Regions from separate parts of the Caulobacter sp. Root1472 genome, predicted to be linked through region 1. Evidence: riboswitches for the same ligand, from Rfam matches in the RefSeq annotation. Region 1 holds a riboswitch; the other holds the start of a gene.
What was found. Region 1 has a riboswitch for cobalamin ahead of ASD47_RS00930 (TonB-dependent siderophore receptor). Riboswitches for the same ligand answer to the same signal wherever they lie in the genome.
Positions count from the first base shown of each region.

Region 2: linked by a shared signal. The riboswitch ahead of metE (5-methyltetrahydropteroyltriglutamate--homocysteine S-methyltransferase) and the one ahead of ASD47_RS00930 (TonB-dependent siderophore receptor) in region 1 are both predicted to bind cobalamin.

Region 1 covers NZ_LMFX01000001.1:189,832-205,437, reverse strand. The annotation lists gene ASD47_RS00965 (FecR domain-containing protein) at 1-699, opposite strand, end outside; gene ASD47_RS00960 (RNA polymerase sigma factor) at 797-1,294, opposite strand; gene ASD47_RS00955 (hypothetical protein) at 1,504-1,974, shown strand; gene ASD47_RS00950 (TOBE domain-containing protein) at 1,982-2,782, opposite strand; gene modB (molybdate ABC transporter permease subunit) at 2,928-3,599, shown strand; gene ASD47_RS00940 (TauD/TfdA family dioxygenase) at 3,668-4,555, opposite strand; gene cobU (bifunctional adenosylcobinamide kinase/adenosylcobinamide-phosphate guanylyltransferase) at 5,329-5,844, opposite strand; cobalamin riboswitch at 5,894-6,096, shown strand; gene ASD47_RS00930 (TonB-dependent siderophore receptor) at 6,205-8,124, shown strand; gene cobD (threonine-phosphate decarboxylase CobD) at 8,127-9,113, shown strand; gene cobO (cob(I)yrinic acid a,c-diamide adenosyltransferase) at 9,110-9,730, shown strand; gene ASD47_RS00915 (ABC transporter substrate-binding protein) at 9,727-10,581, shown strand; gene ASD47_RS00910 (iron ABC transporter permease) at 10,578-11,555, shown strand; gene ASD47_RS00905 (ABC transporter ATP-binding protein) at 11,552-12,346, shown strand; gene cbiB (adenosylcobinamide-phosphate synthase CbiB) at 12,339-13,307, shown strand; gene cobT (nicotinate-nucleotide--dimethylbenzimidazole phosphoribosyltransferase) at 13,336-14,394, shown strand; gene cobS (adenosylcobinamide-GDP ribazoletransferase) at 14,394-15,152, shown strand; gene ASD47_RS00885 (tyrosine phosphatase family protein) at 15,149-15,606, shown strand, end outside.
Region 2 covers NZ_LMFX01000023.1:61,679-77,284, forward strand. The annotation lists gene ASD47_RS15260 (hypothetical protein) at 1-984, shown strand, start outside; gene ASD47_RS15265 (2-oxoadipate dioxygenase/decarboxylase family protein) at 1,057-2,076, opposite strand; gene ASD47_RS15270 (aldehyde dehydrogenase family protein) at 2,246-3,766, opposite strand; gene ASD47_RS15275 (FAD-binding oxidoreductase) at 3,937-5,349, opposite strand; gene ASD47_RS15280 (Lrp/AsnC family transcriptional regulator) at 5,442-5,894, shown strand; gene ASD47_RS15285 (GFA family protein) at 5,997-6,410, shown strand; gene metE (5-methyltetrahydropteroyltriglutamate--homocysteine S-methyltransferase) at 6,648-8,990, opposite strand; cobalamin riboswitch at 9,110-9,340, opposite strand; gene ASD47_RS15295 (HAMP domain-containing sensor histidine kinase) at 9,523-11,142, shown strand; gene ASD47_RS15300 (hypothetical protein) at 11,378-11,980, shown strand; gene ASD47_RS15305 (cell wall hydrolase) at 12,557-13,678, shown strand; gene ASD47_RS15310 (SDR family oxidoreductase) at 13,635-14,444, opposite strand; gene ASD47_RS15315 (DUF1508 domain-containing protein) at 14,564-14,743, opposite strand; gene ASD47_RS15320 (DUF1003 domain-containing protein) at 14,886-15,449, shown strand.

The sequences.
Region 1 (15,606 bases):
TTGCCCCGGTCGCAGCCGGAACGGCGCGGCGTCGCGGGGCAGGTTGGGACGCACCTCGACCAGGCCCCGCTGGACGTTGACCGCCACCTGGCCGTCGCGTTGCCTGACGTCGAACTGGGTGCCGACCACGCGCACTTGGGTGTCGCCCGCCGAAACCAGGAACGGCCGCGAGGCGTCCTCGGCCACGTCGAAGAAGGCCTGGGCGTCGTCCAGGTGAACGCGGCGCGCGCGGCGCTCGAACCGCACGGTCATCCGCGAGGCGGCGTTCATCTCGATCCGGGAACCGTCCTCCAAGGCGACCGTCCGACGCTCGCCGACGCCCGTGACATAGGTCGTCTCGTGGGCGCCCAGCAGGCCGCTGCCCGGCAGCAGGATCGCGCCGGCCACGAAGGCGGCGGCGATCGCCGCGCCGGCCGACCAGATCCAAACCCGCCGCGCCGGCCTCAGCGGGACGACCTTGCCAAGGGAGGCCGTCAGGGGTTCGGCGGCGAGTTCGGCCTGGGCCAGGCGGCTGTCGAGCGTGAGCCGGTCGTCGAAGGTCAGCACGGCGTCATAGGCCTGGGCATGGGCCGGCGAGGCCGTCAGCCAGGCGTCGAAATTCAGCCAGTCGCGCTCGGTGACCGCCTCGCCCTGCAGGCGGACGAGCCAGTCGACAGCTTCGGCCATCTCCGCATCGATGTCCGTTTGGGCGCGCGTCATTTCGCTCCGTCCTGACGCCAAGCCGCGTCCTTGCAAGGATAAGACGTCACCAAGGCGGCGAAACCTCCACAAGCTGTGTCAAAACCAGGAAACACCCTCATGCCAGCTTCGCCATCAGCGCCTTCAGGGCAGCGCTCACATGCTTCTCGACCGAGCTGCGGCTGACGCCCATGGCGACCGCGGTGTCGGCGTGGCTCAGGCCTTCCAGCTTATGAAGCTTGAACGCACGCGCGACCTGGGGCGGCAAGGCGTCGACCGCCGTCATCATCGCGCTCAGCCGCTGCCGGCCGGCCACGACCTCCTCGGCCGACGGGACATCGGCCACCTGTTGGTCGCCCAGCACAGTGCCCTGCAGGCTGCGCCATCCCTCGTCGCGCGCCCCAGCCCGCGATTGGCTTCGCAAGCGGTCGAGCATCAGGTTGTTGGCCATGCGGAACAGCAGGGCCGAGCCGTCGCCCTCGACCTCCACGTCGCCCAGGGCCTGGACCTTCAGGTACAGGTCCTGGATCAGGTCCTCGGCCTCGCTGGCCGAGCGAAGCTTGGCGGCGAAGACGCGCACCAGATTGGCCCGCTTCTCGCCGTACAGCCGGATCATCGGCGTGATCGATCGAGGGTTTGCGGACAGCGCGGGCTCCAGAGACTCAAGGCGGACGGACGGGTTGCGGCCAAACCTCAACCTAGGCTGCTGGCGCGCACCGGTCCAGCGCGCTGGAGGCGGGAAGTTGCGATTGACTCGCAATTAGGTGGGGCGCTAAATGCGAACCAGTCGCAACAATGAAGGCGACGCTCGTCCGAGAGGCTGCGATGACACCCGATCCCATGGCGCCGCGTTGGACCGCCGGGCCGACCGTCGGTGAAAGGCTGCTCCTCAGCGCCATGCGCCAGTGGGCGGCGCTGAGGTCGGCGGGCGAGCACCCCACGCGCCTGGTCGCCCAGGCCCTGGCCTTTCGGGCGTCCAACCGGACTGGCGGCCTGTTCGTCGCCTGGATGCAGTCGGTGGAGGCCAGCCTGCGGCGGCCGATCCAGGTGGAATGCCCGGCCTGTGGCGGCATCTCCACCGACGAGCAACGGCTGATGGTCTCCTGCGGACTGGCGGGAACGGCGACGGCGGCGGGCGAGGCCCTGCTCGAGCCGTTGCTGGTCGACGCCCAGCCGACCATGGTGCTGGCGCGCGCTCTGAACGCCGCCCTGCGGGTCGACGGCTATCCCCTGCCCGCCCGCCTGCGCCAGGAGCCGGACGACGCCCCGGCGCCCGAGCGGGCCACGGTTCACTGACGACCGCCTATTCAACGGCGAGGATGACGTTGGACGGCGCGATCGTGGCCGTGGCGCGGGCGCCGACAACCAGCGTCGCCTCGGACGCCGCCACGGTCGCGACCAGGGTCTTGCCGGCCGAGAGGGCGAGCGTGACCTCGCTGACCTCGCCTCCATCCTCGCGGTCGACCACCGTCCCGGCCAGGCGGTTGGTCTCGCCTTCGGACGGATCATCGTCGCCCAGGACGACGAAGCTGGACTTGATCAGGGCGACGGCGGGCTTGCCGACCGCCAGTCCCAGTTCCTCGCGGCTGCGACGGGTGATGATCGAGGCGATCGCCAAGCCCTCGCCCAGGTCGATCGAGACCCGGGCGGTGACCTCGCCATCCGCGATCGCCGCCACCGTTCCGCGCAAGGCGTTGCGCGCGCTGGTGCGCAGGCCCAGACTCCAGAACAGGTCGCCCAGGCCCTGGCCGATGTCCGGCTCCGGCGCCGCCAGGCCCGCCTCCAGCCGCGACAGGGCCGCGCCGATCTCGCGCTCGACCTCGCGAAAGGCCCGGATGACCGCCAGGCCGCGCGGTGTGACGATCGCCGCCCCACCCGCCTTGCCGCCGGCGTTGGCGACCACCAGCGGCGCGTCGAACAGGTTGTTCAGCGCCTGGACCCCGTCCCAGGCGCCCTTGTAGCTGAGGCCCAGCTGCTTGGCCGCCGCGCTGATCGAGCCCAGGCCGCCGATCGCCTCGATCAGGGCGATGCGCTCCAGGCCCACCCGCGCCAGGCCGCCGCGACGCAGGACCAGGGACGCGCTCAGATCACCGTCGATGGACATCGAAAACCTCGTGGCGAAGGTGACCTGGATCGGAAAGCTCGTTATGTAATCTGGCTACATAACCGAGCGCCCTCGCGGACTGAAGGGCTGGAACCAAAGCCATGCCCAACCGCCCGCCGCCGATCAAGCTCAAGGCCCGGTGACCGTGCTGGAGGTCGCATGGCTTACGGCTCGGTTGGCGAGCGTCACCACCCTCCTGCTGCTGGTGTTGTCCACGCCCCTGGCCTGGTGGCTGGCGCGGGGACGGTCGCGCTGGAAGGCCCCGGTCGGGGCGCTGGTCGCCCTGCCAATCGTGCTGCCCCCGACCGCCCTGGGCTTCTACCTGTTGATCGCCCTGGGCCCGCAGAGCCCGCTGATCGCCCTGCTGCATCCGTTCGGGGTGAGGACCCTGGCCTTCACCTTCCAGGGCCTGGTGATCGGGTCTCTGGTCTATTCGCTGCCGTTCGCCGTCCAGCCGCTGCGCAACGCCTTCATCGCCGTGGGCGACGAGCCGCTGGAGGCCGCCGCCACCCTGGGCGCCTCGCCCTGGGCCGCGTTCATCAGGGTGGCCCTGCCGCTGGCCCTGCCCGGCTACGCCGTCGCCGCCCTGTTGGTCTTCGCCCATACGGTCGGTGAGTTCGGGGTGGTGATGATGCTGGGCGGCGGCGTTCCGGGCCAGACCGAGGTGCTGTCGATCGAGATCTACCGGCTGGTCGAGGCCCTGGAGTGGGACAAGGCCCACAAGCTGGCCGGCGCCCTGCTGGTGTTCGCCTTCCTGGTCATGCTCAGCCTGCTGCTGATGGAGCGCCGGGTCGACACGCGCGCCTCGCGCCCCTGAGAGCCTATCAGGTTTCCTCGATAAGTCCTTGATTTGGATGGCGACACCAAATCCAAGCTGTGGTCGTTTCAGAAGGGAACGTCCCCCTGGATCGTCACCCGCTCGACGACGCGCTCCTGCGGCCAGTAGTCGAGGATGGCGTAGTGCTGGGTGGCGCGATTGTCCCAGAAGACGACGGCGTTGGGCGTCCAACGGAAGCGGACCTGGTATTCGGGGGTCTTCACGCGGTCCAGCAGCTCGGCCAGCAGCCTGGCGGCCTCGTCCTCGGGCAGGCCCAGGATCCGTGTCGTGAAGACCTTGTTGACGAACAGGTGCTTCTCGCCGGTCTCGGGGTGGGTGCGGACCACCGGATGGACCTGGACCGGATGGGCCGCGCGCAGTTCCTGGCGCCTGGCCTCGTCGACGCGGTAGCCGTAGCTTTGCAGGATATCGTGCTCGGCCTTCAGAGTCGCCAGTTGGTCCTTCAGCTGGTCGGGAAGGTCGCGATAGATCGCGGCGGTGTCGGCGAACAGGGTGTCGCCGCCCTGGGCCGGCATCTGGCGCATGCGCAGCACCCCGCCCATCGACGGCGCGGGGCGGAAGGTGACGTCGGTGTGCCACTTGTTGGCGGCGCGGACGATCGGCACGATCTCCTCGCGCAGCTTCATGCCGTCGGCGGCCTCGATGTGCAGGATTTCGGGAAAGCCGGGCACGTGAGCGGTGACAGGATGACCTTCCAAGTCCCCGAAATACCGGCCGAAACGGACATGGTCCTGATGGCTGATGTCCTGGTCGCGGAAGAACACCACCTTGTGGCGCAGCAGCGCCGTCCGGATCGCGGCGACGATCTCCGGCGCCAGGGGGTGGCGCAGATCGACGCCCGAGATCTCGGCCCCAAGCACGGGCCCCTCGGGCGTGACGGTCAGGCCGGCATAGTCGAGCGTCTCGGAAGCGGCGATGGGGGCAAAGGCGTTCATGGCGTCCTCCCGGCGCGCCGCCCGTCCGTGCGAACGGCGTCTGTTTCGTGCAGACTTTAGTACCCGCCATAACAGCGGTCTTTTGGTTTCAACTTCAAGCGCTTCCGTCCCTCCCCCTGTGTGGGAGGCGATCGCGCAGCGATCGGTGGGGGGAGTCGTAGGATGCTCGATCTGGGTCGCGGCCATAACCCCATCACTCCCCCCACCGTCGGCTTCGCCGACACCTCCCCACAGGGGGAGGATCTAGGACGCACGGCTTCGTCGCCTTTCGGGATCTCCCGAAAGGAGGGGTGGGGAGGCGCGAGTGTGCGTTTCGGCTAGACCTGACCGCTCCGCGAAACCGTTTGTCTCAAGGGACGGCGATTGAGGGCTTGTTTCATCCCGATCGACGTTTCCCCTCAGGCGGGCAGGATCAAAGTCGCCCGGAAGGGGCCGTCGGCGACTCCGACTGATCCTGGAACAGGCCGGTTTGAACTCCCAGCCCCGTCAACCCGCCTGTCCCGCCATCGCCCCCCGACAAGCCTTGGAGCCTTCTGAGCCCCGCCGCCCGCCGCGGTCCGATCGCCAGGCCCAGGCGGCCCCGCTCGGTTCCATCCCCATCGCCTGCTTGAGCCGGTACCAAGAGCCCTCCCCCGCGATGGAGACGAGATCAGTATGAGACGGGTTTGAGCTCCGAGGACTTGTGACGCTGATTATTTTTCAGGGCGTTGAGATCGTTGATGTTCTTTGCGTCCGCGACGGGGATGGAGCGCCGTCTATCCCCGTCTCAACACCTATTTCAGGCGCAGAGTCAGCCCGGCGACGACCAGGGTCACCGCGTCGGCGGCCTGGGCCAGGGCCTGGTGCAGGCGGCCCGCCTCGTCGCGAAATCGCCGAGCCAGGGTGTTGTCCGGCACGATGCCGAACCCGACCTCGTTGGAGACCAACCACAGCGTTCCCGGAAACCGTCCGGCCGCCTCGACCAGCCCGGCGGCCGCCGTCGCCACGTCGCGTTCGGCCAGCATCAGGTTCGACAGCCACAGCGTCAGGCAGTCGACCACGACGATGTCCTTCGCGCCCAGCGGCGCCAACGCACCTGCGATATCGAGCGACGCCTCCAACGTCGTCCAGGCCGGACCCCGGTCCTTCCGGTGGCGCGCGATGCGCTCGGCCATCTCCGAATCGAAGGCCTGGGCCGTGGCGATCATGACCAGCCGGCCTTCGGTTTCAGAGGCTAGAGCCTCCGCCGCCGCCTGGGCGAAGGCGCTCTTGCCGGATCGGGCTCCGCCCAAGACGAGGGTAAACGGCAAGATGTGCTCCAGATCTCCAGCCAGATTGACCGTGTGCGACGCAACATATAGTGCAGCTCTCGCGACAGGTTCCTCGAAAGAGGATGAAAAGGGAACTCGGGTGCGAAACCCGGGCTGCCCCCGCAACTGTAAGCGGCGAGCCCGCGCGTCACTACGCCACTGACCGTCCTCTTCAAGAGAACGATTGGGAAGGCGACGCGCACCGGCCTTGACCCGCGAGCCAGGAGACCTGCCCGTCGCGGTCGTCCTTCGTCCGGCCGGGGTGCGCCGTACGATGGGGTTCTTTCCCCCGAGGCGACATCGTCAGGCCGGTCCGGATCCCCGGGCCTGCCTTCGTTGCCGCGCACGGAGGACTTGAACATGCGCCCGATTTCCATCCTGGCCCTGGTGGCCGCCCTGCCTGCCTTGGTCCTGCCCAGCCAGGTCCTGGCCGCCGAGCCCCTCGACGAAACCAACGCTGTCGACCAGGTGGTCGTCACCGCCGGCCGCGCCGCCGACAAGCTGTCGGAGGTCCCGGTCAGCATGACCGTGATCACCGCGCAGACCCTGCGCCAGCGCCAGGCGGTGGTGGTCTCCGACCTGCTGTCGCGCACCCCCGGCGTCAGCGTCACCCGCAACGGCGGCGTCGGCGGTTCGACCCAGGTGCGCATCCGCGGCGCCGAGAGCGACCAGACCGCCGTGCTGATCGACGGCGTCAAGCTCAACGATCCGTCGGCGACCGGCGGCGGCTACAACTTCGCCACCCTGCTGGCCGGCGACGTCGACCGCATCGAGGTGCTGCGGGGCCCGCAATCGACCCTGTGGGGCAGCCAGGCCATCGGCGGCGTGGTCAGCATGATCACCAAGACCCCCGACGGGCCGCTGTCGGGTGACGCCACGGTCGAGGGCGGGTCGCGCGCCACGGCCTACGCCCGGGTCGGGGTCGGGGCCGGCGGCGCCTGGGGCGGGTGGCGTCTGGCGGCCGGGTCCTACACCACCGCCGGCGTCTCCAACTTCGACAAGGCCATGGGCGGCCAGGAGAAGGACGGCTACCGCAACGCCGCCGTCAGCGGCCGCCTGGACCTGAACGTCACCGACTGGGCCGCTCTCGACGCCCGCCTGTCCTATGCCCGGGGCCGCAACGAATACGACAGCTCGCTCCCGGCCCCGCCCTATGCGCTGGGCGACACCGCCGACTATGGCAAGACCAGGGAGCTGGTCGGCTATGTCGGGACGCGCCTGTCCAACTTCGATGGCGCCCTCAGCAGCCGCATCGGCTACGCCTACACCCAGACCGACCGCGACAACTACGACCCCACCCTGAGCGCGCCCAAGACCTTCGACTCGCGCGGCACGGACAACAGCCTAGAATACCAGGGCACCTGGACGATCAATCCCGTCTGGCGCGCGGTGTTTGGCGCCGAGACCGAGCGCACCTGGTTCCGCACCGCCTCGCCGTCGTTCAGCCCAGACGTCGATCGCCACGCCACCGGCATGGACAGCGTCTATGGCCAACTGCAGGCCAAGCCGGTCGAGGGCCTGACCCTGACCGGCGGCGTTCGCCACGACGACCACGACACCTTCGGCGGGGCCACCACCTACCAGGCCGGCGCGACCTGGAGCCCGAACGGCGGAACCACCGTCTTCCGCGCCAACTATGGCGAGGGCTTCAAGGCCCCGTCGCTGTACCAGCTGTACAGCGACTACGGGAACATCGACCTGAAGCCGGAGGCCGCCAAGAGCTGGGACCTCAGCGTCGAGCACAGCCTGCTGGACGGCCGCCTGCGCGGCGCGATCACCTATTTCAACCGCGACACCAAGAACCAGATCGACTTCCTGTCCAATAACACCCCGCCCAACTACGGCGGTTACGCCAACACGGCCAAGACCCAGGCCGACGGCGTCGAGGTGGAAGGCAGCTTCGAGGTTAATACCCGGCTGACCCTGTCGGCCAACTACACCAACATGGACGCGGTCAATAGGTCGGCCGGCCCGAACTACGGCAAGGACCTGGCGCGCCGGGCCGGCGAGACCGCCTCGGCGGACGCCGAACTCAGCTTCGCCAACGGCCTGACCGGCGGGGTGACGATGCAGTATGTTGGCCACAGCTTCGACAACCCGTCCAACACCCGGCGGCTGAAGAGCTATGTCCTGACCGACGTACGGATCGCCTATCCGATCAACGAGACGTTCGAGCTGTACGGCCGGGTCGAGAACCTGTTCGACCAGCACTACGAGACCCTCTACGGCTACGGGACCCTGGGCCGCGGCGCCTTCGCTGGCGTTCGGGCGCGGTTCTAGCCGTGACCACGCCGGCGGCCTTCCTCGGCCACGGCGGACGCCTTGGGGCGGCGTGTGCGGCCTGGCCGAATGCGCCGACGCCATGGCTGGACCTGTCGACGGGGATCAATCCGCGCCCCTACCCGATCCCGGCCCTTGACCCCGAAACCTGGTCGCGCCTTCCTGATCCGGAGTCCTTGCGGAGACTGGAGCGGATCGCGGCCGCGGCGTTCGGCGTCGAGGATCCGGCCCGGGTCGTCGCGGCGGCGGGCAGCGAGGCGTTGATCCGCCTTCTGCCCCGCCTGCTGACCGCGCGGTGCGTGGCGATCCCGGCCCGGACCTATGGCGGCCACGCCGACGCCTGGCGGGCGGCGGGCGCCCGGATCGTCGACCTGGACGAGACGGCGGCCGACCTGCGGGTGCTGGTCAATCCGGACAACCCCACCGGCCGCGTCCTGTCGGCCGACCAGGTCCTCAACCTGGCCGACGGACCGTTGCTGGTGGACGAGGCGTTCGCCGACCTCGATCCGCCGCGCTCGGTCGCCGTCCTGGCCGGCGCGACCGGCCACGAAGGGCTGATGGTCCTGCGCTCGTTCGGCAAGTTCTACGGCCTGGCGGGCGCGCGGCTGGGCTTCCTGGTCGCCGAGCCGGCCCTGGCGACCCGCGTCCGCCGGGCGCTGGGCGACTGGCCCGTCTCGGGTCCGGCGATCGCCGCCGGCCTGACGGCCTATGCCGACACCGCCTGGGCGGTCCAGACCCGCCTGCGCCTGATCGAGGACGCCGCGCGGCTGGACAGCCTGCTGGACGGCGCCGGCTTCACGATCGTCGGCGGTACGCCGCTGTTTCGCCTGGCCCAGGCCGCCGACGCGTCCCGCCGTTTCGAGATGCTGGCCCGCGCCGGGATCCTCACCCGCCCCTTTCTCTGGGACGAGACCCTGATCCGCTTCGGCCTGCCTGGCCCGCAGGCGGACTGGCTCCGCCTCGCCGACGCCCTGGAGAACCTCCGATGAGCGACGACCTCAACATCCAAGACCTGAACACCAAGCACGCCCAAGCCATGAAGGCCCTCAAGGCCGAGCGCGACGCGATGATGCAGACCAAGACCCTCGAGAAGGGCCTGCTGCTGGTCCACACCGGCGACGGCAAGGGCAAGTCCTCCGCCGGCTTCGGCATGGTGGCCAGGAACCTGGGCTGGGGCCTGAAGGTCGGGGTCGTCCAATACATCAAGGGCAAGTGGAAGACCGGCGAACGCCTGTTCTTCAGCAAGTTCCCCGACCAGGTGCGCTACGAAGTCATGGGCGAGGGCTTCACCTGGGACACCCAGGACCGGGCGCGCGACATCACCGCGGCCCGCGCCGCATGGCTGGTCTCCCAGGAGATGATCGCCGACCCCAAGCTTGACTTCGTGCTGCTGGACGAGATCAACATCGCCCTGCGCTACGACTATCTCGACATCGACGAGGTGGTGGCGGTGCTGAAGGCTCGCCCCGGCGACAAGCATGTCTGCCTGACCGGCCGCAACGCCAAGCCGCAGCTGCTGGAGATCGCCGACCTGGTCACCGAGATGACCCTGGTCAAGCATCCGTTCGAGCAGGGCTTCAAGGCCCAGCGCGGGGTCGAGTTTTGACCGGCTTCACCCGCCGCGCGGCGGTCGGCGCGGGGCTGGCGACAGGCTTCCTGGGCGGCGTCGCCAGCGCCGGCGCCCTGCCCCGCGTGGTCTCGCTGAACCCCTGCCTGGACGCCGTGCTGGTCAACGTCGCCGACCGCGGCCAGGTCGCGGCGCTCAGCCACTATGCCCGCGACCCGCAGCAGTCGAGCATCGCCAGGATCGCCCTGGGCTATCCGATCACCTACGAAAGCGCCGAGGAAGTGATCGCCCTGCGCCCCGACTTGGTGCTGACCGCCGCCCACTCCTCGCCCGCCACCCGCGCGGCGCTGACGCGGCTGGGCATCCGCACAGAGCTGTTCAAGGTGCCCAACAGCTGGGTCGAGAACCAGGTCCAGATCCGACGGATCGCGGCGGCCGTCGGCCATCCCGACCGCGGCGAGGCGCTGATCGCCCGGGTGGAGGCGGCGATGGCCAGGAGCGCGCCGCGTCCCGGCGCCCGCCCGGTCACCGCCCTGGTCTTCCAGCCCAACGGCTTCGCCGCCGGCCACGGCACCCTGGTCGACGAGATGATGCGCCGCGCCGGTTTCGTGAACGTCGCCCAGCGCTACGGCCTGAGGAAGTGGGGCAATGTCTCGCTGGAGCGTCTGCTGGACGATCCGCCGGAAGTGCTGCTGGCCGGCCAGGCCGCGCCCAACGCCCCGACCTTCGCCGAGAAGATCCTCAACCACCCGGCCCTGGCCAGTATCTCGTCGCGCATGACCCGGGCGGTGTTCCCCGAACGCCTGCTCTATTGCGGCGGTCCCGGCCTGGCGGACACCGCCGCCGCCCTGGCCACCGCCCGCCGGCAAGTGCTGGGCGCCGCCGCATGACCCGGCGCCTCCTGCTGCTGGGCGGCCTCTGTCTGCTGGTGCTGCTCCTGAGCGGCCTGTCCTTGATGGCCGGCCGGGTCTGGGTGCCTTGGAGCGCCTGGACCCTGGCCGCCGACCCGCGCTGGGCGATCATCTTCGAGCTGCGGCTGCCGCGGACGATCCTGGCCATGGCGGTGGGCGCCGCCCTGGGCCTGTCGGGGGCGGTCATGCAGGGCTACACCCGCAACCCCTTGGCCGATCCTGGCGTGCTGGGCGTGTCGTCCATGGCCGCCTTGGGTGCCGTGATGACCATGTATCTGAGCCTGAGCCTCACCACGCCCTGGCTGCTGTTCGCGGCGGCGATGGTCGGGGCCAGCCTCGGCGTGGCCGTCATGCTGATCCTGGCCGGCGGGACCGGCGGGACCATCACCTTCATCCTGGCCGGGGTGATCCTCAACACCGTGGCCAGCGCCGGCGTCGCCCTGGCCCTGAGCCTGGCCCCCAGCCCCTGGGCCGCGCAGGAGATCATCAACTGGCTGCTGGGCTCGCTGGCCGACCGCAGCGCCGACGACGTCTGGCGAGCCCTGCCCTTCATCGCCGTCGGCTCGGGCCTGATGCTGATGCTGGGCCGGGCGCTGGACGCCCTGACCCTGGGCGAAACAGGGGCCAAGGCTCTGGGGATCGACCTGAACCTGACCCGGACGCTGCTGGCCCTCGGCGTCGGTCTGGCCTCGGGCGCCAGCGTGGCGGTGACCGGCATGATCGGCTTCGTCGGCCTGATCACCCCGCACCTGATGCGGCCTCTGGTCGGCCACCGGCCGGGCGCCCTGCTGGCCCCCAGCGCCGTGGCCGGCGCGGCCCTGGTGCTGGCCGCCGACATCCTTGTGCGGCTGACGCCCTCGGCCGCCGAGGTCCGGCTGGGCGTGGCCATGGCCGCGATCGGCGGACCGTTCTTCCTGGCCCTGCTGATCTCGATGCGCCGGAGGCTCGCATGAAGGACGCCCGCATGAACGACCTGGTCGCCGAGGACCTGACCGTCGCCCTGGGCGGCCGCGCGGTGCTGGCCAGGGTCGGGGCGCGGTTCCGCGCCGGCCAGGTCACCGCCATCGTCGGCCCCAACGGCGCGGGCAAGTCGACCCTGCTGGCCTGCCTGGCCGGGCTGCGCCGCCCCGACGCCGGCCAGGTCCGCCTGGACGACGGCCCGATCCTGGCCCTGCCCCATCGCCAGCGCGCCCGCCGCATCGGCTTCCTGCCCCAAACGCCGGAGGTGGCTTGGGCCGTGGACGTCGAGACCCTGGTCGGCCTGGGCCGCACCCCGCACAGCGGGGCCCGCGGCCTCAGCGACGCCGATCACGCCGCCGTCCAGGCCGCCCTGGTCCGCACCCGCATGACCGGCCTAGCGCGGCGCGCCGTCACCACCCTGTCCGGCGGCGAGCGCGCCCGCGCCTTGCTGGCCCGGGTGCTGGCGGGCGAGCCGTCCTGGCTGCTGGCCGACGAACCGCTGGCGGGGCTGGACCCCGGCCACCAGTTGGACGCCGTCGACCTGATGCGCGCCTTCGCGGCCGAGCCCGGCCAGGGGGTGGTGATGACCCTGCACGACCTGGGCGTGGCCCTGCGCCTGGCCGATCGGGTGCTGGTGCTGCGCGACGGCGCCCTGATCGCCGACGGCCCGCCGCTGGAGGCCCTGACGCCGGCCGTGCTGGAGCGGGCCTACGGCGTGCGGACCGCCATCGTCTCCGGGGCCTGGGGACCGCTGATCGAGCTGATCGGGCGCGTCGATGGCTGAGACGGCGCCCTGGCCCTGGGTCGTCGCCCTGGCGCTGGGCCTGGAGGCGCTGCTGGGCTATCCGGCCGCGCTGAACCGGCTGGCGGGACATCCGGTGGCCTGGCCGGCGGCGCTGATCGAGGGGCTGGAGCGACGCTGGAACCGGCCGACGACCTCCGACCGACGGCGCCGGCTGCTGGGCGTCGTCCTGGTCGTGCTGCTGGTCGCCGCCTCCGTCCTGCTGGGCGCCGCGGTGCAGAGCCTGCTGGGCGCCAGCCTGCCGGGATTGGCCTTGGTCGCCCTGATCGCGACGGTCGGCCTAGCCCAACGCAGCCTGCACGACCATGTCGCGGCCGTCCTGGCGCCGCTGCGGGCCGACGACCTGCCGGCCGCCCGCGCGGCCGTGGCGATGATCGTCGGCCGCGACACCGGCGGGCTCGACGCCGAGGGCGTGGCCGCCGCCGCCCTGGAGAGCCTGGCCGAAAGCTTCAACGACGGCGTCGTCGCCCCGACCTTCTGGCTGCTGGTCGGCGGCCTGCCCAGCCTCTTCGCCTACAAGAGCGTCAACACCGCCGACAGCCTGATCGGCCACAGGGAAGAGCGCTGGCGGCTGTTCGGCTGGGCGGCGGCGCGGACCGACGACCTGATGAACCTGGTCCCGGCGCGGCTGGCCGGAGGGTTGATCGCCCTGGCCGGTGGCGGCGGATGGTGGACGATGGCGCGCGACGCCCGCCGCCACGCCTCGCCCAACGCCGGCTGGCCCGAGGCCGCCATGGCCGGGGCGCTGGGCGTCCAGTTGGGCGGGGACGCGGTCTACGACGGCGTCAGGACCGCCCGGCCGACCTTCGGCGACGGAGCGCGTCCGACCGCCGCCGACCTTGAACGTGGCCTGCGCCTCTATCGCCGGGCCTGCCTGCTGCTCTGGCTGATCCCGCTGACGATTCCCTTGGCGATCGGCCTGATCGCTGTGCTCGCCCGATGACCCCGCCTCGTCTATCCAGGACCTCGCCATGATGACCCTGCCCGCCCTCGCCGCCGCCATCACGCCCGTCGACGCCGCCCTCGAGCCGGTCCTGCGGGCCCTGCTGGACGGCAAGGCCAAGCCGCCGGGGTCGCTGGGTCGGATCGAGGACCTGGCGGTGCGGATCGGCCTGATCCAGAACCGGCCGGATCCGCGCATCGCCCGCACCGACCTCTATGTGTTCGCCGGCGACCACGGCCTGACCGACGAGGGGGTCTCGGCCTACCCGTCCAGCGTCACCGCCGCCATGGTCGGGCTGTTCCTGTCGGGCCGCTCCAGCGTCAGCGCCTTCGCCAGGGCCTCGGGCGTCCAGGTCCGCGTGGTCGACGCCGGGGTCGACGCCGACCTGCCCGACCATCCCGACCTGATCGCCGCCAAGATCCGGCGCGGAACCCGCAACGCCGCCCGCGAGCCGGCCCTGACCCCGGACGAGGTGCTGGCGGCGATCGCCCGGGGCGCCGACATCGCCCGCGCGGCGGCGGCCGACGGGGCCGACGTCATCGCCCTGGGCGAGATGGGCATCGGCAACAGCTCGTCCGCCGCCCTGGTCATGCACCGCCTGGCCCCCGCCCCGCTAGAGGCCTGCGTCGGCCTAGGCACGGGCCATGACGCCGAGGGCCTGGCCCGCAAGCAGGCCGGCGTGGCCCGCGCCGCCCAGCGCTCGGACGCCGCCGCGCCGCTCGACGTGCTGGCCCAGTTCGGCGGCTGCGAGATCGCCATGATGGCCGGCGCGGTGCTGGGCGCGGCCTCGGTGCGGCGGGTGGTGTTGGTCGACGGTTTCATCAGCACGGCCGCGGCCCTGGCCGCCGTCCGCCTGGTCCCCGCCGCCCTCGACTATTGCGTCTTCGCCCACGGTTCGGCCGAGCGCGGCCATCCGGCCATGCTGCAGGCCCTGGGCGTGCGGCCGCTGCTGGACCTGGACCTGCGGCTGGGCGAAGGCACGGGCGCGGCCCTGGCCGCCCCGCTGCTGGTCGCCGCCGCCCACCTGCTGACCGATGTCGCCGCGCTCGCCGACGTCCTGGCGGGCGTCCAGGCGAGTCCCGATTGATGCCGCGCCAGCTGAAGCTGTTCTTCTGCGCACTGCAGTTCCTGACCCGCCTGCCGGCCCCCTCATTCGCCGACTTCCAGCCGGACTGGATCACCCGCGCCGCGCGCTATTTCCCGCTGGTCGGGATCCTGGTGGGCGCGATCGGGGCCGGCGTGCTGCTGGCGGCCGGACAGCTGTGGAGCGGGCCGCTGCCGGCCCTGCTGGCCGTGGCGGCGGGGGTGCTGGTCACCGGCGGCTTCCACGAGGACGGCCTGGCCGACACCGCCGACGGCCTGGGCGGCGGCCAGACCCCGGCCCGGCGGCTGGAGATCATGAAGGACAGCCGGATCGGGACCTATGGCGTCCTGGCGCTGGGGTTGGTCCTGGCGCTCAAGGTCGCCGCCCTGGCGACCCTGCCCCTGGCGACCGCCGGCCTGGCCCTGGTCGCCGCCCATGGCGCCGGCCGCGTCGCCGCCGTCGCGGTCATGGTGTTGGGCCGCCATGTCAGCGACCGCAACGACGCCAAGTACAAGCCCACGCCAGACGGGGTGCGGCCGTTCGAACTGCTGGTCGCGGCCGCGCTGGGCCTATGGCCGCTGGCGCTGCTGGGCTGGGCCGGCCTGGCGGGCGCGACGGTGGGCGCGGTGCTGGCGGCAGTCCTGGCCCTGACGGCCCGGCGGCTGATCGGCGGCCACACCGGCGACGTGCTGGGCGGGGTCGAGCAGGCCTGCGAGTTGGGCATAGTGCTGGGGGTCTCGGCCCTGCTGGCGGCGCGATGACCCTGCTCGTCTGTCCGCTCAGCCAGGTCGAGACGGCGCGCGCCCTGCACCGGCCCTCGCACCTGGTCAGCCTGCTGTCGCCGGTCTCGGCCGCCGAGGCCTGGCCGGTCGCCGACGGGGCCGGCCTGCGCCTGGCCTTCCACGACATCGCCCAACCCCGCGACGGCTTCACCCCGCCCGACGCGGCCCCGGTCGCCCGACTGCTGGACTTCGCGGCCGGCTGGGATGCGGCCCGGCCGATGCTGGTCCATTGCTGGGCCGGGGTCAGCCGTTCCACGGCGGCGGCCTTCGTCGTCGCCTGCCAGCGCGCGCCGCAGCGGTCCGAGCGTGAGATCGCCCAGGCCCTGCGCGCCGCCGCGCCCTACGCCACGCCGAACCCGCTGCTGGTCAGCCTGGCCGACGCGGCGCTGGGCCGGGGCGGCCGGATGTCGGCGGCGATCGCCGAGATCGGCCG
Region 2 (15,606 bases), on a different contig from region 1:
CTGTCCGACGCCACCCGAGCGGCCCAGTTCGCCTTCTCGCGCTGGTACGGCCTGTTCGTTCGCGGCAACATGGCCAACAGCGGCGAGATCCCCAAGCAGGGCACGCTGACCTCCAGTCCCGACGTGCTGGTCAACGGCTCGTCGCCGATGATCCCTCGCCTGATCATCACCAACTGGAACCAGGACACCTGGGGGCCGAAGCCGGGGTTGAAGAACTACGCCTACGGCCGGTCCCAGAGCCTGAACATCGGCGTGCCGATCACCCAGCCGACCGTGCGGATGTACTATACCGACGCCGGCTTCGTGCCGCCGCCCAGCAGTTGGATCCAGGTCTTCACCTATGACGACCAGCTGGAAAGCTCGCCGCTCGTCGACATCAACGGCGGTCAGACCCTGGTCCCGGGAACCCGGTCGGCCAGCAAGCTGGCGTTCGGGGTCAACTTCCCCGGCACGGGCCACTACTGCATGATCACGGCCGCGGCGTCGGAATACTTCGCCAACAAGCCCAACGCCGGGCAGGGCAACTGGGATTCGGCCACCTGGCTGCAGTGCAACGGCGCGGCCGGCTGGCACAATCTCGACGTCTCCAGCACGGGCGAAGCCTTCCTGAAGTTCTATAACCAGGACGACAGCGCCGAGCGCTTCGCGTTCGAGGCCCACTGCCACCAGGTGGACAAGGGCGCCAAGGTGTCGCTGGCCATCGACGGCCTGCTGCGGTCGACCGAGGCGGCGATCACCGCCGACTACCAGGTGGTCAGCGCCGAGGTCGAGGCCCCGCCGCATCACGTCGGCGAACTGGCGGTGCGGTTCGGCAAGCTGCCGCCGGGCTCGTCCGTGACCTTCTACAAGTACTGGGTGCTGCCGGTCGGCCACCCGTATCACCCCCACGCCGCCCGGCTGGTGGGCGACTTCGACGCCCTCGCGTCAGGCCAGCCGGTCCGCGTGCCGATGGGCGACTACACCTTCATCGGTCCCGAAGACTAAAGCGGGGCGACGACGCGAGGCCCGGCGGGCGCGGCATGTCCGCGCCCGCTTCGCCTTGCGCGTGGCGCCGGCTCACCCCGTCCGGGTCATCTTGAAGATCCCCTGGGCGTTCGAACTGTCGAACCGCAGGTCCAGCCTTTTCACGCCGGCCTCGTCCACGAACCGGTCGCGCGAGATGAACTCGTGGAACGAGCCGGGGACGGTCAGGGTCACCTCTCCGGCGTCGGTGACGAACACGCGCTCGACCGGCTGCGCCTTGAACGCCGTCTGGCGTACGCGGCCCGAGCCCGAGACCTCGACCTTGTCCTTGACCGGTCGGCCCAGGGCTTTCTGGCCCTCGGCCACGGCCTCGACATCGGGGACCCGGTCGGTGGCGTGGTTGAAGGCCTGGCCCTCGGTGGCGATCCAGGCGGCCTCGGCCGACTCAGCCAGCAGGGCCTTGTAGTGCTCCAGCCGCAGGGCGCCGTGGGTGCGCTCGAAGGCCGCGACCACCTGGGGCAGGGCGGCGCGCGCCGCGTCCAGGTCGCAGGACCCCTTGGTGGCGAAGGCGGCCAGGGCCCGCTGGGCCTCCACGCCCAGGACGTCGGCGGTGGAGTCGAACACCGCATGGGCGATCACCTGAAAGGCCGGCGAGAAACGCTCGGCATGCAGTTCGCTGACGAAGAACTGCGGGATCGCCTCGGGATGGTCCAGATGGGCGAAGGCCCGGCCGGTCATCTTCAGCCGGTCCAGCGGATAGAGGTCGGCGACCGCGTAGCCCAGCGGCTCGAGGATCCGCGCGAAGGCCAGATGGCCGGCGGGCAACGCGCCGGTCGGGGCGCCGTCACCGAAGTCGATCGTGCGCAGGGCGCCGTGGTCGAACAGCACCTTGCGGCCCGCCGCGCGGCGCTCGGACACATAGGCCGCGCCCAGCGGCACGCGGCCCATGATGTCGTGGAACAGCACCGCGTTCAGCGCCATGGCGAACACCGCGCGCGACACCGGGCCGTCTGTCTCGGCCGCCAGGGGCGGAGCGATGTCCAGCACGTCGAGGATCGTGGCGGCGGCCTTCTGGCCGATGGCCGAGGCGACGAGGGTGGAGAGATGCGACATTTGTGGTCCTGGAATTTGAAACCAATTTGATCCGCTCATCCCGGCGAATGCCGGGACCCAGATCCCTTAGCGGCGTGTCGGGTTGGACGAACTCAGAGCTCGAGGAGCCCGCGTCAAAGCCATTCCATCTGGGTCCCGGCGTTCGCCGGGATGAGCGGTTGAAGGAGGATCAGACGTCGAACGTGACCCCCTGCGCCAGCGGCAGGGTGGTCCCGTAGTTCACGGTGTTGGTGGCGCGGCGCATATAGGCCTTCCAGCTGTCGGAGCCGGCTTCACGGCCGCCGCCGGTCTCCTTCTCGCCGCCGAACGCCCCGCCGATCTCCGCGCCCGAGGGGCCGATATTGACGTTGGCGATGCCGCAATCGCTGCCTTGCGCCGACAGGAACAACTCGGCCTCGCGCAGGTTCAGCGTGAAGATCGACGATGACAGCCCCTGGGCCACGTCGTTCTGGGCGGCGATGGCGTCGGCCAGTTCGGTGTAGCGCATCACGTAGAGGATCGGGGCGAAGGTTTCGGCCTTCACGATCTCGGCTTGGTGGTCGATCTCGACCAGGGCGGGAGCGACGTAGAAGGCGTTCGGCCCGCCAACCTCGACGCGGTCGCCGCCGACCACCCGGCCGCCGCCGGCGCGCGCGGCGTCCAGGGCCGACTGCATGGCGTCGAACGCGGCCTTGTCGATCAGCGGACCGACCAGAACGCCCGCCGCGCGCGGATCGCCGACCGGCACGGACGGATAGGCGCTCTTCAGCCGGTCGACGAAGGTGTCATAGACGCTGTCGTGCACGAACAGCCGGCGCAGGGTGGTGCAGCGCTGGCCCGCCGTGCCCATGGCGGCGAAGGCCACTCCCCGCAGGGTCAGGTCCAGGTCCGCCGACGGCGCGACGATGGCGGCGTTGTTGCCGCCCAGCTCCAGCAGGGCGCGGGCGAAGCGGGCGGCCAGCCTCGGCCCAACCGCCCGCCCCATGGCCGTCGAGCCGGTGGCCGAGACCAGCGGGACCTTCGGATGGTCGACCAGCGCCTCGCCGACCGCGCGGCCGCCGATCAGCAGGGTCGACAGGCCGGAAGGCGCGTCCGGACCGAACCGCGCGGCGGCGCGCTCGAACAGGGCCTGGGCGGCCAGGGCGACCAGCGGGGTCTTCTCCGACGGCTTCCACACCACGCTGTCGCCGCAGACGAAAGCCAGGGCCGCATTCCACGACCAGACGGCGACCGGGAAGTTGAAGGCGCTGATGACGCCCACCACGCCCAGCGGGCGCCAGGTCTCCATCATTCGGTGATCAGGACGTTCGCTCGCTATCGTCAGGCCGAACAGCTGGCGCGACAGGCCCACGGCGTAGTCGCAGATGTCGATCATCTCCTGCACCTCGCCCAGGCCCTCGGAGATCACCTTGCCGGCCTCCAGGGTGACCAGGGCGGCGAGGTCGTCCTTGGCGGCGCGCAGTTCCTCGCCCAGCAGGCGGACCAGCTCGCCGCGGCGCGGGGCGGGGACCTGGCGCCAGGCGAGATAGGCGCCATGGGCGGCGTCGATGGCGGCCGCGGCCCGGGCGGGGGTGTGCTCGGGGAGGCTGGCCAGGATCTCGCCGGTGACCGGCGAGCGCGCCGCCAGGGTTCCACCGTCGAGAGCGGTGGTGACGCCCAAGCGCTGCAGGATGGCGCGGGCTTCGGAAACGGCGGAGGGCAGGGTGGTCATCAGATAGTCCTGGAAAATCTATTTTCGATCCGCTCATCCCGGCGAATGCCGGGACCCAGATCCCATGGCGGTGTGTGGGGCTGGATCAGCACTGAGTTTGAGGAACCCACCTCAAAGCCATTCCATCTGGGTCCGGCATTCGCCGGGATGAGCGGTGGTAAGGGGAAAGCTCACGATCTCAAAGCCGGCCCCAGCCGAACCGCCGCCGATCCCGTCCCGAACACCGCCGCCACCGTCGCCGAATAGTCCTGGACCAGGCGCGGCGTGAAGCGGTCGTAGGCGTCCTGGAACGCCCGGCCCAGGCCGTGCTCGCCGCTGAAGCTGGCGCCGAAGCCGTCGACGGCCAGGGTCAGCACCGCTTCGCGGAGGGCCGCGCGCCGCCCCGGCTCGACCGGGCCGACCAGGTTGAAGTGCACCCCGCCGTCGGCCACGTGGCCGAAGTCGCACAGGGCGTAGTCGGGAAAGTCGGCCTCCAGCATCAGCACGGCCTCGCGGCGGAAGCGGGCCAGGTCGCGGCGGCGGAAGCTGAGGTCGAAGCCCACGACCGGCCCGCTGGCTCGCAGGCCTTCCGACAGCGAATGGCGCAGGGCCCACATCTTCTCGACCGGGCCGAACAGGGCGTCGACCAGCAGGCCGTCGTCGCGTTCCAGCAAGTCGCCGGCGATCTGCTGCAGCACCTCGTCCAGCGAGACCTCGCCCTCGCGCGGGGCCCAGGTTCGGGTCAACTCGACCAATACGGCGTAGTCGGGAACGCCGCCGGCGAACGGGTTGTTCAGCGACGGCACGTGGTCGATGGCCCGGGTCATGGCCGCCTTCGACAGGCCCTCGAAGGCCGTCAGGGTCGAGCCGGCCTGGACCTCGAACGCCTGCAGCAGCGGCAGGACCGCCTCGATGTCGCGCGGGACCAGCAGGGCGGCGGCGGTCTGGCGGGGGCGGTGGTGAACCTCGACGGTCACCTGGGTAATGATCCCAAACGCGCCACAACCGCCGACGAACAGCTGGCGCAGGGCGACGGCGGCGTTGTCTTTGCGCAGGCCGTGCGAGAGCTGGAGCGTCGTGCCGGCCGCGTCGGCCAGCACCACTTCCAGGCCCAGGACGTGGCGGCGCATGTCGCCATAGCGCAGGAACCGCGCCCCGCCGGTGTTGGTGGCGGCCATGCCGCCCAGGGTGGGATCGGCGCCCAGGTCGATGGGCAGGAACAGGCCATGCGGCTCCAGCGCCGCGTTCAGCGCCGACAGCCGCACGCCGGCCCCGACCGTGGCCGTGCGGTCGGCGACGTCGATCTCCAGCGGCCCGGCCAGGCGATCCAGCGACAGCACCAGGTGCGTCCCGCTGGCGTCCGGCGTCGAGCCCTCGGCCAGGCCGGTATTGGCCCCCTGCGGCACGAACCTCAGGCCGTAGCGCACGCAATAGCCGACCACCGCCGAGACCTGCGCCGTGGTCGCCGGGCGGACGACCGCCGCCGCCGCCCCGCCGGCGTAGCGCGCAGGAGTCTCGTAGGCGGCGCGGTCGGCCGGATCGAGGATCAGGCCGCCGGGACCGACCAGGGCGGCCAGGGCGTCTTGGTGAACTTGGTCCAGCACGAAAGCGCAAACTCCAGGGGCGGCCATCATCTCCGCCATTCCGTCGAATCCTAGTGGCGGGATCGTCGGTTTGACGGCAGGATCTCGGCGAAATGCAGTCTTCCGCCAACATAATGACGATCGACGCCATCGACGAGAAGCTGATCGCCGCCTTGCGGGAGAACGGCCGGGCCTCGACCGCCGAACTCGCCCGGCGGGTCGGCCGCTCGCGCACCACGGTGCAAAGCCGGATCGAGCGGCTGGAACGCAGCGGGGTGATCGTCGGCTATACGGCCCGCCTGGCGCCCGACCACGCCCATGGCGCGGTGCGCGTGCACGTGATGATCAAGATCGGTCCCAAGGAGGCCCGCGCCGTCGAGGCGGCGCTGCGCGCGATCCCGCAGGTGCGGCTGCTGCACTCGGTCAGCGGCGACTACGACATGATCGCCATCGCCGCCACCGCGACGGTCGCGCAGATGGACGAGGTGCTCGACAGGATCGGCCATGTGGCGGGGGTCGAGCGCACGACCTCGTCGATCATCCTGTCGACCAAGTTCGATCGCTGAGGCCCGCTTGCGCGACGCGGACGGCGATGGAAAATCGCCGCTGGGGCGTCTCCCCCCTTGCGTGACTTCTCGCCTTCCTCGTCAGACCGAATGGAGAAGACAATGCCCAAGAAATATACGGCCCAATGCGCCTGCGGCGCCGTGAAGTTCGCGTTCGACAGCGACCCGACGTTCGTCGCCAACTGCCATTGCAACGACTGCAAGCGGGCCTCGGGCGGCGAGATGGCGACCTTCTTCGCGGTGCCGGCCGACGACTTCGACCTGCTCAGCGGCCAGCCCAAGGCGTTCCACTATGTCGCCAATTCCGGCAACGGGCTGGATCGGAACTTCTGTCCGGACTGCGGGTCACGGGTCTTCACCAGCAATCTCGACGGCTTTCCCGGCGCGGTCTTCGTCCAACTGGGCAGCCTGGATCGGCCGGACCTGATCGCGCCCAAGCTGGAGATGTTCACCGCGCGCCGGCTGGACTGGAACAGGCCGCTGGACCTGCCGCAGTTCGACGGCATGCCGAACTGATCTATTCGGACCGCAGCCGCGCGCGAACGTCCTGGTAGGCCGCGGCGACCAGGGCGTTCAGCGCGGCGGCGTCCATCGGCCGGCCCCAGGGTCTCTCCGCACCGCGCCGGCAAGTCGGAAGAGCTCCGTCATCGGGCCAGAATGCCAGCGCCGCCCGGGCTTGTCGAAATCCCGGCGGCGGGTCGGCCCCGCTCGCCAAGCCATCCTGAGCCTGGCGAGCAGAGGTTCCCGCCGCCGTCAGGCCGGAACGACGGACCGGCGGACGATCCGCGCCGCCTCGACCATGTTGGCCAGGGCGGCCTGCGTCTCGGGCCACTGGCGGGTCTTCAGGCCGCAGTCGGGATTGACCCACAGCTGGCCGGCCGACAGCCGCGCCTCGGCGGCCTTCAGCAGGTCGGTGATCTCCCCGACGGCGGGCACGCGCGGCGAGTGGATGTCGTAGACGCCTGGACCGATCTGCGCCGGATAGGCGTAGGCCTCGAAGGCGTCCAGCAGTTCCATCTTCGAGCGGGCGGTCTCGATGGAGATGACGTCGGCGTCCATCGCCCCGATCGCGGCGATGATGTCGTTGAACTCCGAATAGCACATGTGGGTGTGGATCTGGGTGTGGTCGGCCACCCCCGACGCCGCCAGGCGGAAGCAGTCGACCGCCCAGTCCAGATAGGCCGCCCAGTCGCCCCGGCGCAGGGGCAGGCCTTCGCGCAGGGCCGCCTCGTCGATCTGGATGACCTTGGCCCCGGCCGCTTCCAGGTCGGCCACCTCGTCGCGGATGGCCAGGGCGATCTGGCGGCAGGCCACGGACCGGGGGAGGTCGTCCCGCACGAACGACCAGTTCAGGATGGTCACCGGGCCGGTCAGCATGCCCTTCACCGGCCGGTCGGTCAGGGACTGGGCGTAGGCCCACCAGTCCACGGTCATCGGGGCCGGGCGCGAGACGTCGCCGAACAGGATCGGCGGCCGCACGCAGCGCGAGCCGTAGGACTGCACCCAGCCGTGGCGGGTGAAGGCGAAGCCCGACAGCTGCTCGCCGAAATACTGCACCATGTCGTTGCGCTCGAACTCGCCGTGGACCAGCACGTCCAGCCCGATCTCGGCCTGCCAGGCGACAGTGCGGGCGGTCTCGGCGCGCAGGAACGCCGTGTAGTCCACGTCGCTCAGCTGGCCCTTGCCGTGGGCCGAGCGCGCCTGGCGCACCGCCTCGGTCTGGGGGAACGAGCCGATGGTGGTGGTGGGGAAGGCCGGCAGGTCCAGGCGCGCGATCTGCACCGCTTGCCGACGGCCGAACGGCGAGCGGCGCCGGGCCATGTCCGGCGTGGTGGCGGCCAGGCGCGCGGCCACCGCCGCGTCGTGGATCCTGGGCGAGGCGCGCCGCGCCTTTGCCGCCTCCGCGCTGGCGGCCAGTTGGGACGCCACCGCGGCCCGGCCCCGGTTCAGCGCCGTGGCCAGCACCACCAGCTCCTCGATCTTCTGGACGCCGAACGCCAGCCACTGGCGGACCTCCGGATCGATCGCCGTCTCCAGGTCCAGGTCGATCGGCGCGTGCAGCAGCGAGCAGGACGGCGCCAGGATCACCCGGTCGCCGCCGCGCCGCGAGACGATCGGGTCCAGGCGATCGAGCAGGGCCGGCAGGTCGGCCCGCCAGACGTTGCGGCCGTCGATCACCCCCAGCGACAGCACCAGGCTTTCGGGCGCCAGGGCCAGGACCGCGTCGAGCTCTTCTGGCGCGCGCGCCAGATCGACGTGGACGCCGTCGACCGGCAGGTTCACCGCCGTGGCCAGGTTGTCGCCATAGGCGCCGAAATAGCTGGTCAGCATCAGGCGCAGGCCGGGCGCGGCATGGGTCAGGGCGCCATAGGCGCGGCGCAGCTCGCCGCGCTCGAAGTCGGTCAGATCCAGCGCCAGGCAGGGCTCGTCCATCTGCACCCAGTCGGCGCCGGCCTGCTGGAGCCGGACCAGGATCTCGGCATAGACCGGGACCAGGGCCGACAGCAGCGACAGCGGCGAGAAGTCCTCGTCCCTGGTCTTGGCCAGCTTGAGGAAGGTGACCGGGCCCAGCAGCACCGGGCGGGTGTGGACGCCCAGCGCCCGGGCCTCCAGGAACTCGTCGATCGGCTTGGTGGAGGTCAGGGCGAAGGCCTGGTCGCGCGACACCTCCGGGGCCAGGTAATGGTAGTTGGTGTCGAACCACTTGGTCATCTCCAGGGCCGGCAAGCCGGAACCCTGGTGATGCGCGTGACCGTGGGCGCAGGCCGCCTCGGTCGCGCCGCCTTGCGCGCCGCGCGCCATGGTGAAGTAGCCGGCGGTGTCGGTCGGGCCGCCTGTCCAGCCGTAGATCGCCGGAATGGCCCCGACCATGACGCTGGTGTCCAGCACATGGTCGTAGAGCGAGAAGTCGTTGCTGGGCACATGGACCACGCCGAGGGCGGCCTGGCGGGTCCAGGCGCCGGCGCGCAGGGCGGCGGCCGTGGCGAGCAGCGCCTGGGCGTTGGTCTTGCCCGCCCAATGGTTCTCAAGCGCGAACTTCAGTTCGCGGTGCGGTCCGATGCGGGGAAAGCCCAGGGTGGCGACGGTGACGGTCATGTTCGAAAAGCCTCTGCCGGTGTGATGGCGGAGGCGGGTCGGGACGCGCGCGAGGGGACGCGCACGGGCCATGGGGTCCGGTCACGCCTTGGCATGCGACCAGACCGGACACCCCGCCGGAGGACGTTATCTGTCGGGGCAGGTCTCCTGGCTCACGGGTCAGCGCCCCTGTCCTGGCCTTCCCGACACGCCACCGATCCAGCTCGGCGCGTCAGTGACACGTATCGGACAGCGGCTCGCCGCTCACAGTTGCGGGGGCAGCGCCGGATTCGGGCTTTCAAGACCCTCACCGACTTCCCTCTTAGCTGCGGACGCGCGAACGCCCGCAGACCACGACCCGCCCAGAAGGCGCGCGTTCCCGCCCGGCGTCAAGAGGGACATAAGGATATCTTTATGTGATTTCGAGGGGCCGGCGCCGCCCTAACAAAATGTCGCACCCGGCGATCCTTAAACCTGCGGGAAACGATGCTTCCCCTAAGGCTGCCCTTTGGTGTGTGGGCTTCCTTGCGAGCGCGGGGAAGGGGAGGGCGTCTTGCGGCAACCAACGGATCTCGGCGTCGCCGCCCAAGGCGCTCGCAAGCCGTGGCGGGGTTACGGTGATCTGCGCCTGGAAGCCGCGATCTTCCTGCTGGTGGCCGTGTCGTTCGCCGCTGTGCTGGGCAAGAGCGCCATCACCAGCCAGACCCTGGTCCTGTCCTCACAGTCGGGCCGGTTCGCGACCTACGGCTATTCCGACGCTGAAAACGGCGGGCGCACCATCGTCTCCGTCGATCCGCGCAAGCCCCTGTCCTGGTCGTGCGACATCCGCCAGGACGCGGCCTATCCCTATTGCGGCTACGGTCTGGCGCTGGACGTCGGGGGCCAGACCGACGGCCTGGACCTCTCGCGCTTCCAGACCATCGTCCTGCGCTTTTCCTACCAGGGGCAGGGCGACCGCCTGAGGCTGGTCGTGAAGACCTCGCCGAATGCGGCCGTACAGGCAAAACTGAAGGGCGAGCAGATGCCCTTGGCGATGGACATCCCTGTCGTCCAGGGCCGTAACGAAGTGCGCCTGCCGCTGAACCAGCTGGCGCCGGAGGAATGGTGGGTGGCCAGCCACGGCCTTTCGACCGCCGAGGCCGCGCCGAACCTCGAGACGGTCCGTTCCGTGGCCATCTCCACCAGCGGCGCCAAGGTCGGCCATCTGGCGATCTTGGTCGACGACTTGACCTTCGAAGGATCGTACCTTTCGACCGAGCAGTTCTACCTTGTCATCCTCGGGCTCTGGCTGGTGCTGTCGGCGGGCTTCCTGGTCTGGCGCTTCCTGCACATGCGCGGCGACTACGAGGCCCGGAGGCGTCGTCAAGCGGAGGAGGCCGGCCGGCTGGCCGAGGCCCACGCCGCCGCCCAGGCCGCCAGCAGCGCCAAGTCGCGATTCCTCGGCAATATGAGCCACGAACTGCGCACGCCGCTCAACGCCATCATCGGCTACGCCTACTGGCTGGAGCGCACCGCGCTGGACGCCAAGCAGCGCGCGGCGGTCAAGACGGTGCAGGCCAGCGGCGAGCACCTGCTGGCCGTGATCAGCGACATCCTGGACGTGGCCAAGATCGAGGCCGGCAAGTTCGAGCTGCTGGTCGCGCCCTTCGACCTGCATGATTGCGTCGCGGGCGCGGGCGAGATGTTCCGGTTGCCGGCGCGTGACAAAGGCCTGGACTTCGCCGTCGGCTTGGATCCGGACGTCCCGCGGCGAGTCGAGGCGGATGAAAAGCGGGTTCGGCAGATCCTGATCAACCTGCTGGGCAATGCGATCAAGTTCACCGCCAGCGGTCGGGTCGACCTGCGGGTCAGTCTCGTCGAAGCCATGGGGGAAACCGCGCGCCTGCGTTTCGCCGTCGACGACACCGGTGTCGGGATCGCGCCGGACCAGCTGGACGGCGTCTTCCGTCCGTTCGAGCAGGCGGGCGACGCGGCGGACCGAAACGAGGGCACGGGCCTGGGGCTGAGCATCAGCCGGCAGATCGTCACCTTGATGCAGGGCGAAATCGGGGTCGAGAGCACCTTAGGCCAGGGCAGCCGTTTCACGGTCGAGATCACGGTCCCGGTTCCCAAGGCCGAGGTCGAGGCGACCGGGCCGGCGACGCCGCGGCTCCGGCGCTTAAGGTCGGCTTAGGGCTTTCGTTCCATTTTCGCGGCCGCTCCGGACAGCCGCGGCGCGAAGATCCGGGATCGACATGAGCGCGGCGTCTGCGGTCGCATCGTCACCCGGCCGCGCTCCGGTGGGGCCATGAACGGGCCATACTTCGGCCTGCAACTTCCAGCGGAGTACGCGCGTCGGGTGGGGGCGCGGGAACATGACGCGAGGAGGCCAAGCGGGCCGGGACGGAACTTGGCGCGTCGCCGGGTTCGTGGCTTCCGCCCTGCTGCACGCCGTTCTGCTCGCCTGTCTCCTGCATTACGCCGCGCGGGACATGCCCGCCTACGATCAGCCGCCGCCTCTCCAGGTCGTCCTGATCACGCCCTCAAGATTGGACCGAGATCGCGAGACGCCTCGTCCGGTTCGCCGCCGTGTCGTGGCGCGGACCAGCGACGCGCTTCCGATCCCGCCCGGATCGTCCTTGTCGTCCATGTCGAACATCGCGCCTTCCAGGCCGAAAGGGACCGCGGTCGCTGACGTCGGGCTCGAAGGGGCCGCGCCCGAAGCGGCCGCGCAGGGCGCGGGTGGTCTTGCCGCGAGTGGGCGGGAAGCCCTCCGCGGGCTGGGCGGCTGCAATCGGCCGACGTTCTCGCGACAGGAGCGCGAACGTTGCGAGGCGGAGCGCTGGGCTGGCGTCGCACCGGCCACCGCACGGCTGAATCTGGACCCTTCCGGCCGCTTCGCGAAGGATCCCACGCCCTATCTGGTGCGCCGTCCCGAGAAGGGCTGCCGCCTGAGGATGACCGGGGATGCGGACGCCCGCGGAGACGATCAAAATGTGCGCGCCGGCGTCACCTGCGTGAAGCGGTTCTGAGCAGCCCGCCCTACTTCGCTACCGTGTTGACCACGGCCCCCGCGCTGGCTCCGACCACCGCGCCCACGGGGCCCGCCACCACCGCTCCAGCCAGCGCGCCACTGGCTGCGCGTTGCTCCATGTCGTGTCCGCAGGCCGACAGGCTTAACGCCGTCGCAACCCATAGCGGAACCCAGCGCAGAGCAGTCATTATGTCCTCCAGGACAATTACACCTGTGCGGTAGAGTAACGGCGATCCGGAGCGGTGGTTCCGTTGAGAGCGACGCGGCGGAAGTCTATCCTCGGAGGTGAATATTCGTCGCGGACCGGAATTTCGGGACTGTCGCGTTTTTTCGTTAGAATCAAACAATTAACCAATCCATCTGTCGCGCGGGCGGCCAAAATTCAGGCTGCGGCGCCGCGTGCGCTTGCGACTCGTGGCCGGATGCGTCATAAGGCGGTCATAAGCAGGACTTCGGCCACGATCGTGAACCGGCCGAACCTCCGCTTTCAGAGCTGCCCGACAGTGCTTTTTCCGGGTCTCTGAAGGCGTTTTTGTCGGGGGGCGGACCGCCCTCGCCGCGCAGGACACGAGTTTTGAATATCAAGTCGCAGACGTGCGCAGACGCGCGCGCGCTGATCGGCGCCGTATTGGTTGGGTCGGCCACGGGTCTGGCCCTCGGCGGCGTTTACCTTGCGGGGGGCATGGCCCAGGCCGCTAGTCAGCACGCACGCGTATCTCGCCTGGCCGACGGCGCCGAGGGGAACTTCTCCGATGCGGCGCTGTATCAGGCCGCGTCGCGGATGGACGCCGGCGCGCTGGCTATCGCCCGTCGTCACGATCCCTACACCGTCGCCGGCGGCGCCCAGCGGGACCGACAGTCGGCCCTGCTGGTCGAGCGCCTCGAACAGCGCCAGCAATCCGACAGCCAGCGCCAGCCGCTGTTGCTGCGGGCCAGCTTCGGAGGCCCGTTCAATCCGGCCGTCGCCCCGTTTCGCCTGACAAACGCTCTGGAAAGCTCGCGTGAACTCGAGTGCCTTTCCGAGGCGGTCTATTACGAGGCCCGCGGCGAGACCCCGAGCGGCCAGGCGGCCGTGGCTCAAGTGGTTCTAAACCGCGTACGCCACCCTTCGTTCCCGAAATCGATCTGCGGCGTGGTGTTCCAGGGCGCCTCGACGCGCGGTTGCCAGTTCAGCTTCGCCTGCAACGGTTCGATGCGCGCGCCGCGTGAACGCGGGGCCTGGAACCGGGCTCAGAAGGTCGCCGCTCGCGCGCTGTCCGGCGCGGTGATGACCGAGGTCGGGGCCGCCACCCACTTCCACACCACCGGCGTCGCGCCGGGCTGGGGACCGCGCCTGCTGCGCGTCGCCCAGGTGGGCATGCACGTGTTCTATCGCTTCGGCGGCCGCTCCGGCGCGCCCGACGCCTTCAGCCGCACGCCGCGCCCGTCGTCGGCCGACGATCTGCCGACCATCACCCTGGTCAACCTGACGCCGCCGCCGTCCGCCGACGGCAAGTCGGCCCCGATCCAGCTGGCCAGCGCCGTGGTGGTCTCGTCCGACAAGCCCGCCACCGTCGCCGGCGGCATGGGCGGTCCGCTGGGCCCGGTCTCCGAGCCGGCTTCCGCGCCCGCCATGCACCCGACCAAGACCTCGTCCCCGTCGGGCGACGCGGTCAAGGCTGCTGCAGGACCGGCCGCGAGCGGAGCTGCTTCCTGACCACGCTCGGCATGTGGTTGCTGGCGAAGCGCATTTGCCGGGCCCGCTTGCCGACGAAATAGTGCAGCTCTTTCCCGTGGACGGCCCGCCAGATCACCTCGGCGGCGTCCTCCACGAGATAGACCGGGAGGCCGCCGCCGCGCAGGGCGTCGGCCATGTTCTGGTTGCTGCCGGGCGCGCCGGTGTTGAGGATCGGCGTCTCGACGAACCATGGCATCACGCAGGCGACACTGACGCCATGCGGCTTCCACTCGATGTCCAGGGCCTCTGAGAGTCCCCGCACCGCGAACTTGGTGGCCGAATAGACCGCCAGGCCAGGCGAGCCGTAGAGGCCCGCGCAGGACGAGATGTTGATCAGCCGCGAGCCGGACGTCGCCCTCAACCAGGGCAGGGCGGCCCGGGCGCCGCTGATCACGCCCTTGAGATTGATGTCCAGCTGCAGGTCGATGTCGACGTCCTGATGGCTGTCGAACGGCCCGAACCGGGCCACGCCGGCGTTGTTGAGCAATACGTCCAGGCGGCCCTCGGTCAGCTCGGAGAAGTCGGCCAAGACGGCCGTCCAGGCGGCGCGGTCACGGACGTCCAGGGCGAAGGTCGCGCCGTTGCCGGGACCGACCGCGGCCAGGGCGGCCTTCAGGCCTGTCGTGTCGATGTCGGAGAGGCCGACGAACCAGCCCTCGGCGGCGAAGCGCTTGGCGCTGGCCAGGCCGATGCCGCTGGCGGCGCCGGTGATGAAGACGGCCTTGCGGTCATTAGCGGTGGTCATGGCGCGCCTCCCCTTGTTTGTTATCAGCGATCAGACGCCGGAGAAGGCGGCGGGGTCAAGCGTCCCGCGATAGCGTCATCCCCCGCTTCGCGCGGGGGATGACGCTGCATTGGAGCGGCTCAGTCGGTCTGGTCGTCGACCTCGGCGCCAGGGCCGTTCTTGATGATCGAGTCGATCGCGTTCTTGGCCGAGGCCTTCGAGGCGTAGCCCTCGGTCCAGAAGATGGTCTCGCTGTTGTAGACGAAATAGGCGACGAACTCGCCCGCCTTGTTCTTCTTGATCTGGAACTTGTGGGCCATGGGGGGCTCCCTTGAGACTCTTTGTTGTGTCGACGAACCGACCCCGCAGCGTCGCTCCGGCAAAGCTGAGCGTCAATCGCGCAAGACTTCACAATTCATCTGGAGGACACATCTTTTACAAACCTTCACGGACCAGCGCCCCATGACCCCTGACCAACGCCTCGACCAGCTGTCGCGCGACCTGCTGGCCACGCCCTATAGCGGCCTGACGGCGGTGCAGAGGAGCGTCATCGACCTGATCGCCGCCGAGGCTCCGACCGGGCTCAACAAGGCGCTGCTGGTGGATGACCGAAGCTTCTGGGACCGGCTGGCCGACCGGGTCGCGGCGATCGGCGGCTCCTGGGCGTTCATCGGCGGGTTCTGCGCCTGCCTGGCGCTGTGGATCGCGCTGAACGTCGGGCTCAAGCCCTTCCACCTGTCGTTCGACCCCTATCCGTTCATCTTCCTGAACCTGATCCTGTCGACCGTGGCCGCCATCCAGGCGCCGGTGATCATGATGAGCCAGAACCGCCAGGCCACGAAGGACCGGCTGAACGCCGAGCACGACTATGTCGTCAACTTGCGCGCCGAACTGGAGATCATGCGCCTGCACGACAAGCTGGACGCCCTGCGCGAGACCGAGATGGTCGAGATCCTGCGCTGCAACACCGAGACGCTGGAGATCCTCAAGGCCCAGGTGGCCAAGATGGCGGAAGAACGGGGCTGAGGTCGGGCTGAGTTCGGGCGCGGTCGGGGACAGGCGCATGCGCCTGTCCCCGCCTTACGCCGCGGCCTAGATGTCGAAGCTATGAAGGTTGTTCACCCGAGGAGCGGCTGAGAAGCTGGGGTTGCGAAGCACCAACCTTGGCCGGAGGTCCCCCCGG